DNA from 3 places in the Novosphingobium mississippiense genome. Region 2 is predicted to be linked to each of the others. Evidence: riboswitches for the same ligand, from Rfam matches in the RefSeq annotation. Region 2 holds a riboswitch; each other region holds the start of a gene.

Region 1 (2,259 bases), 160 kb from region 2:
ATGCGGTGCCGAACGAGCGGCCCAGCTCCGCCTGTTTGGTCACGAGATTGATCGAGCCGCCCGGCTCCCCGCGCCCGATCAGCGCCGCAGCCGGGCCTTTCAGGACTTCGACCCGATCGATTCCGGCGGCGTCGCGCTGCCCTCCGAAACCGCGCCCCCCGTTGAAGCCGTTGACGAGGTACCCGCTCGGCATGTTCTCATCGCCGGCGAAACCACGGATCGCGAAGGAATCCCACAAGCCGCCCAGCGTGTTCTGTCGCACCACCGAGGCGTTGAGATCGAGCGCATCGGTCAGACGCTGGATGCCGTTCTGCTGCAGCGTCTCCGCCGAGATTTCCGCGATCGACTGCGGGATTTCAGAAACCGCGAAGTTCCCGCGATAGGCCTGACGCACGCCGGTGACGGTAATGGCCTCGCTGCGCTCCTCGGCGTATCCCTCCTCATCGAGCAGCGCTTCTTCGGCCAGCGCCTCGCCCGTCAGCGGGTAGGGCGCCAGGGCCAGGGCGAACGGCATGGCGCTGGCCAAAAGCCTGCGGTCCTGCGTGAAACGAAGCATGAAATCCCCACGAAGATATGTGCCAAAGAGCGCGCATCACCCTTGGTCGCGGGGGCTTCTGTCAGGGTGGTGATGATGCGTCAATGATATGTTGCATCATATCATTGTTAAGCACCGCTTTGCGCGGAATAGCAAAATTCCTTCGTTTTCCAGCAACATGACGGAAACCTATGATGCCCTTCCCGCTTCAAACATGATTGAGAATCTGGCTGCGCCTTCAGGAAGCACGCGGCGCCGATGGGCCACTGCGTAAACTCACCGTTCCGCTCGGCGGCGAACCGATGAAACGCCGGGGAAGGAAAATCGGGAATCTTCCTCGTTCGACGAGCGACTTGAATTCTCCTTTTACAGGCCATAATGACGCCTCGTCTCTGAAAAGAGACAAGATCGCGTTGGTGCTTCGAAAGAAGCTTAAAAGGGAACGCGGTGAGAGGGCTGGTCCCTTGAAGCCGAGGCTGTCCCTGCAACTGTAAGCGGTGAGCGCGATGCACATCACGCGGCGGGGCAAGGCCCCCGCACGCAGCCACTGGGCCGGACGCTAACTCCTGCGAGGCCTGGGAAGGCCGTGCATCGAGCGATGACCCGCGAGCCAGGAGACCTGCCAGCGTCCGGTCGCTCTTGCCTTGGTCCAGGGGATGGCCGCGGCACGGTGTACTCCGTCTGAGCGACGAACTTGCGGCCAGGCCGCAACGGCGGGTTTCGCCGGCCGCTCGTTCGCGCCCGGATTCCGCCGCTGCACCCGTGCGGGGGACGCCCCTCTCGCGGGACCTGTCCGTTCGACTGAGCAACGCAACGGGGGTTACATTATGAATACCATCACACTTCTTTCCGGGCTGCTGCGTGCCGGCGCATCGTTCGGCGCACTGGTGGCCGCCGCCACGTCGGCGCAGGCGCAGGACGCCGAAACGGATGCCACCGAGAGCCGCGCCGAAAGCATCGTCGTCACCGCGCGCAAGGCCGGTGTCCTGCAACTCGGCCAGACCGCCGACGCCTCCAGCCGTCTGGGGCTGACGCCCATGCAGACGCCCGCCAGCGTCGACGTCATCACCAAGGAGATGATACGCAGCCTGGGAGATCGAACCGTCGTGGCCGCCGCAGCACGCGCACCGGGCCTCATCAACAACAGTTCGGCCTTCGGCTATTCGCTCAGTTCGCGCGGCTTCACCGGGTACACGTCGGTGATGCAACTCTACGACGGGATGCGCGTCTACACGACGACCACGCAGACCTTCCCTGCCGACCCATGGATGGCCGAACGTATCGAAGTGCTGCGCGGTGCAGCCTCGGTGCTTTATGGCGAGGGCGGCATCGGCGGCGCCATCAACGTCGTGCGCAAGAAACCCAACACCGATCACTTCGAAGGCGAAGTGCGCCTCAGCGGCGGTTCCTTCGATACCTATGCGGCGGCGGGCGGCATCGGTGGACCGATCGGCGACAAGCTCTCCTACCGGGTCGACCTCAGCTACAATCGCTCTGACGGGTGGATGGAGCGCGGCCAGTCGCGCAGCCTAGCGCTTTCGGCCGCCTTGCGCTGGCAAGCGAGCGATGACCTCGTGCTGACGCTGACCCACGATCGTGCCGATCTCGACCCGACGATCTGGTACGGAACTCCGCTCCGTGACGGCAAGCTGGTGCGCGATATCCGCAAGAAGAATTACAACATCGCCGACCGTTCGCTGCGCTTCGACGATGCCTGGACCCAG
Region 2 (2,259 bases):
TTCGAATACATGTTCCAGTCGTAGTACTGGGCATAGACGTTCGCGCTCCACGTCCTCTGGGTAACGCCGATATTGCCGACGAAGCGCGTCGTGCGGCCGCGTGCCGAGGGATCGGGCGAGCAGAACACATCCTCGCAGACGTCCGAACCTATGATCCTTTCGGGGATCTGCTCGGTCGGCCGCCAGGTCGCGTGATAGGCGTGGAGGGAGGCCTGAAGCGTACCTTCGCCCAAGGGCATCGCATATTTCGCGAAGCCGGCGTAGTGGCGCAGGTGTTCGGCTTCCTCCCAGGGCCCGTCATAGCGCTTGGCCTGACCGACCAGCGTAAGGTCGCCGCCGCCCAGGTCCTTGATCGTGCCGCCGGCGGCAAGACGGCCGGAATTGTACGATCCGCCTTCCACCGAAAGCCACGGGCGCTCGAACCCGTCGATCGTGGTCATGTAGGCCGCGCCGGCCAATGCGAAATCGCCGCCGTCTGCGCGGTACGGCCCCTTTCGGAAATCCTCGCGCGCGACGATCTCCGGAATCAGACCATTGAGGTCGAGGTAACCCTGCCCGTGGCCGTGGGTGCGCAGGTTCATCTGCACGCCATCGATATAAGTCGTGAAGTCGGTGCCGTGATCTAGGTTGAAGCCGCGCAGGAAGTACTGGTTGGCCTTGCCGCTGCCGGAGTGCTGTGCGGCAACCATGCCCGGCACCGCTTCCAGCAGCTCTGCCACACGCAGCAGCGGGCGGACCAGCAGGTCCGATCCGCCTACCGTTCCCTCACTGGCGGCGTGGGCCGTGCCGATCTTGGCTTCGCCACGCCCGAAGACGAGGATTTCGGCGGCCTCACCGGTTCCCGCGCCACTGGCGGCGGCTGGCGCCGCAGGCGCATCTTCGGCATGGGCCGCCGCAGCGGTAAAGGCGGCGCCCACCAATAAGCCTGCGCGCAGCGCATTCATGTAGAAAGTCATTCGTATTCCCCCGGCGTCTGCGACTGGGGGCGAAGGCGTGCCGTCTGCGACGGTCGGCGCGCGTCAACGGCCGGACGCCCGGGGCGACCGTCACGCGAACCGATGCGGCCTTCACCGCTCATTCGTCGCTCAGACGGAAAGATACCGGGCCCTGGCCATCCCCTGGACCAAAGCGAGAGCGACCAGACGCCGGCAGGTCTCCTGGCTCACGGGTCATCGCTTGATGCACGGCCTTCCCAGGCCCCGCATGATTTAGCGTCCGGCCCAGTGGCTGCGGCAGGCGTCCTTGCCCTGCCGCGATATGCATCGCGCTCACCGCTTACAGTTGCAGGGACAGCCTCGGATTCGAAGGGAAAACCCTTCTCACCGCGTTCCCTATTAAGCCTCTTTCGAGGCACCGGCGCGATCTTGCCCGCCCATATCGATTATGGACGAACCGCGGCTGGCTACAGCGCGGGACACCGCAAGGCAAGCGCGGATGAAGGCGAACGCGGGAGCAATTCGGCATGCGCAGGCGTTGTGACCGGCAGGAGAAGGAGCCCATCCGATGTCGCGTGCCACCCAGTTTGCCGCCGCCGCCCGCCGCGAAATCCTGACCCGGCCGGTCCTGTCGCTCGTGCAATCGGCGCTTCCCGCGCTGTCCGCCACCGAGAACGAGGCGATCGACGCCGGCAACACCTGGTGGGACGCCGCGCTGTTCACCGGTAATCCGGACTGGGAGCAGCTTCTGGCCGTTCCGCCCGCCACGCTGACGGAGGAAGAGTGCGCCTTCATGGACGGCCCGGTCGACACACTCTGCGCGATGATCGACGACTGGCGGATGACTTGGGAAACCCGCGACCTTCCGCCCGAAGCGTGGGATTTCCTGAAGCGCGAGAAGTTCTTCGGAATCATCATCCCGAAGGAGCACGGCGGCCTGGGCTTCTCGAACTTCGCGCATAGCGAAATCGTGCGCAAGATCGCCAGCCGCTCGGTCTCCACGGCCGTGACGACGATGGTGCCCAACTCGCTGGGGCCGGGCGAACTGATCCTGCGCTTCGGCACCCCGGAACAGCAGGAATACTGGCTGCCGCGCCTAGCCGATGGGCGCGAGGTGCCCGCTTTCGGCCTCACCAGCCCCGAGGCCGGCTCGGACGCGGCCTCAATGATCGACGAAGGCGTGGTCTGCCGGGGCGAATGGAACGGCGAAGAGGTGATCGGCATCCGCCTCAACTGGCACAAGCGCTACATCACGCTGGGCCCGGTGGCGACGATCCTTGGCCTGGCCTTCAAGCTGCACGACCCCGATCGCCTGCTGGGCGGA
Region 3 (2,259 bases), on a different replicon from region 2:
CTTGATCACCGCGACCACGGTGCTCTTGAGTTCTTCCTGAGTTTTCGTGTCGAGATGATCCCAATCGTCGCTTCCGCTTCTGGACTTTGCCAGTACCCGTGCGGCCCGTTCGATCAGCGGCATCGTGCTCTCCTTAGCAGGTTGCCAGGGCAGGCTATCACCTTGTTCGCGACCGTACAGCTAAAACGGAACCGGCGCCTGAAACGGAGTTGGAAATCGCCGGCTCCAGCGCCTGCAATCGCCAGCTGCGATTGAACGACAACACCGTGCGGGACAGCGGCGCGATGTCGATCGCCAGCGCGGCGGAAAACGGCATTCCCAGCGCGTGGGCCAGTGCCGCGCGCACCATCATCGGGTGGGTGATCGCGCAGACCGGCCCATCTTGCGCAACGATCGCATCCATCCACCTGCCGATGCGCTGGCAAGCCAGCGGCATCGATTCCCCGCCCGGCGCTCCGCCGGCCGGATCGGCAAGCCATGTCGCCAGTGCGGCCGGGTCGATCCCGGCGAAGGACAGCCCGCTCCATTCGCCATGATCGATGTCCGCCAGCGCCGGCTCCACGCTCGCCGTCAGCGCCATCGCCGCAACAGTCTCTCCGGCGGCGCGTGCCGGGCTGCAATGAACGCGATCGTGGAAGCGAGCGGCGACAGCCATCCCGGCCGCATCGCGCAGCCCGCCGTGGTCCAGCGGCTCCCCGGGATCGGGAAACCGACCCTGCCGGCTGGACGACGTAGCGGCGATACAGATCAGCAGAAGCGTGGTGGCCAAGGAGAAAAGCTCTGAAATCGTTGACGGGAGAAGACGCCGCGTCCTAAGGGACAGCGGTCAGGAACGAAGAAGCCGGTGTAATCCCGGCGCGGTCGCGCCACTGTAATCGAATGGCATTCACGCCGTCGAGAGCCAGACCTTCTTCCCGGCAACAGGTTTTCCAAGGGACGCGCAATCCCCAAAAGGAGCATGACGATGGCCAGCGCCGCAGTTTTCGACGATGCCTTCATTCCGGTGCAGGGCGGCAACGCCATCCCGATCGAGGATATCGCCCCCTGGGCCGTGCTGGGCACGCTTCTGGCCCTGATCTTCCTCTATTTCGTCAGCACCGAACAGGGCGCCTTCGCGCTGTTCCAGGGCATGTACGTGCACGAATTCGTGCATGACGGACGCCACCTCCTCGGCTTCCCCTGCCACTGAGATAGCACATGACCCGTAACCTGCTCTGGCGCGGGATGCTTGCCGGCATCCTGGGCGCGCTTTTGGCCACGCTTTTCGCGCGTGGCTTCGCCGAACCCCAGATTGACCGCGCCATCGGCTATGAGGAAAGCCACGCGACTCATCACCCCGGAATGCCGGAAGAAGAGGAACTCGTCAGCCGCGATACGCAGAAAGGCGCCGGGCTGATCACCGCGCTTGCCCTCTACGGCGCGGCGGTGGGCGGCGTGTTCTCGCTGGTCTTCGCCTATGGCTACGGCCGCATGAGCCACCTTGGCCCGCGCAGCTTTGCGCTTGTGCTGGCGGCGCTGACCTTCCTGCTGGTGGTCATCGTGCCGGCGCTGAAATATCCGCAGACGCCGCCTGCGGTGGGCAAGCATGAGACGGTGGCGCTGCGCACCGCCGCCTATTTCGCCATGATCGCCCTTTCGCTGGGCGCCGCCGTGATCGCCGCGCGCGTACGCAGCGCGATGGCGCGGCCCGGGCGCGGCTTCGACGCGACGCTGCTGGCGGTCGTTGTCTATGTCGGCGTGGTCGGCGTCGGCCAGTTCCTGCTGCCGGTGATCGACGAGGTTCCCGGCGATTTCCCCGCCGTCCTCCTGTGGAACTTCCGCGTCGCATCGATGGGGACGCAGCTGGTGCTGTGGGCCACAATCGGCCTCGCCTTCGGGCTCTGGGCGGAACGCGTGCTGCAGCGACAGCGCAACGCCTGACAGCGCCTGGGCGCCGACAACCCGGACGCCTCCTCACAATGCAAATGCCCCGCCCGCATACTGCGCGGCGGGGCATTTGCGTTTAGCCGGGTGCAGATGGCGGGACTCCTTCGAACTTGACATTGGATCCAAATTTACGATTATTGGATCCAATAATCGACGACAGGAGTGGATTCATGAACGGCGCGGCGCAAATTGCCACCACCGACAGCCCCAGCACCCAGATTCCCAAGGCTCAGACCTGGCCCAAAAACGCCTGGTACGTCGCCTGCATGCCGGACGAGATCGCGGACGGGCCACTGGGCCGCACGATCTGCGGCGAACGCATGGTGTTCTTTC

Evidence for each region. Region 2 has a riboswitch for cobalamin ahead of WBP06_RS18670 (TonB-dependent receptor). Riboswitches for the same ligand answer to the same signal wherever they lie in the genome.
Region 1: it holds a riboswitch for cobalamin, as region 2 does, so the genes downstream of both, WBP06_RS19440 (TonB-dependent receptor) here and WBP06_RS18670 (TonB-dependent receptor) in region 2, are expected to answer to the same signal.
Region 3: it holds a riboswitch for cobalamin, as region 2 does, so the genes downstream of both, WBP06_RS04350 (CbtB-domain containing protein) here and WBP06_RS18670 (TonB-dependent receptor) in region 2, are expected to answer to the same signal.

The regions. Positions count from the first base shown of each region.
Region 1 is NZ_CP147003.1:195,482-197,740, reverse strand. Features, by position in the region: gene WBP06_RS19445 (TonB-dependent siderophore receptor) at 1-556, opposite strand, end outside; cobalamin riboswitch at 933-1,177, shown strand; gene WBP06_RS19440 (TonB-dependent receptor) at 1,363-2,259, shown strand, end outside.
Region 2 is NZ_CP147003.1:30,657-32,915, reverse strand. Features, by position in the region: gene WBP06_RS18670 (TonB-dependent receptor) at 1-956, opposite strand, end outside; cobalamin riboswitch at 1,130-1,373, opposite strand; gene WBP06_RS18665 (acyl-CoA dehydrogenase) at 1,504-2,259, shown strand, end outside.
Region 3 is NZ_CP147001.1:921,096-923,354, reverse strand. Features, by position in the region: gene WBP06_RS04360 (hypothetical protein) at 1-123, opposite strand, end outside; gene WBP06_RS04355 (histidine phosphatase family protein) at 158-769, opposite strand; cobalamin riboswitch at 784-929, shown strand; gene WBP06_RS04350 (CbtB-domain containing protein) at 965-1,189, shown strand; gene WBP06_RS04345 (CbtA family protein) at 1,198-1,920, shown strand; gene WBP06_RS04340 (Rieske 2Fe-2S domain-containing protein) at 2,097-2,259, shown strand, end outside.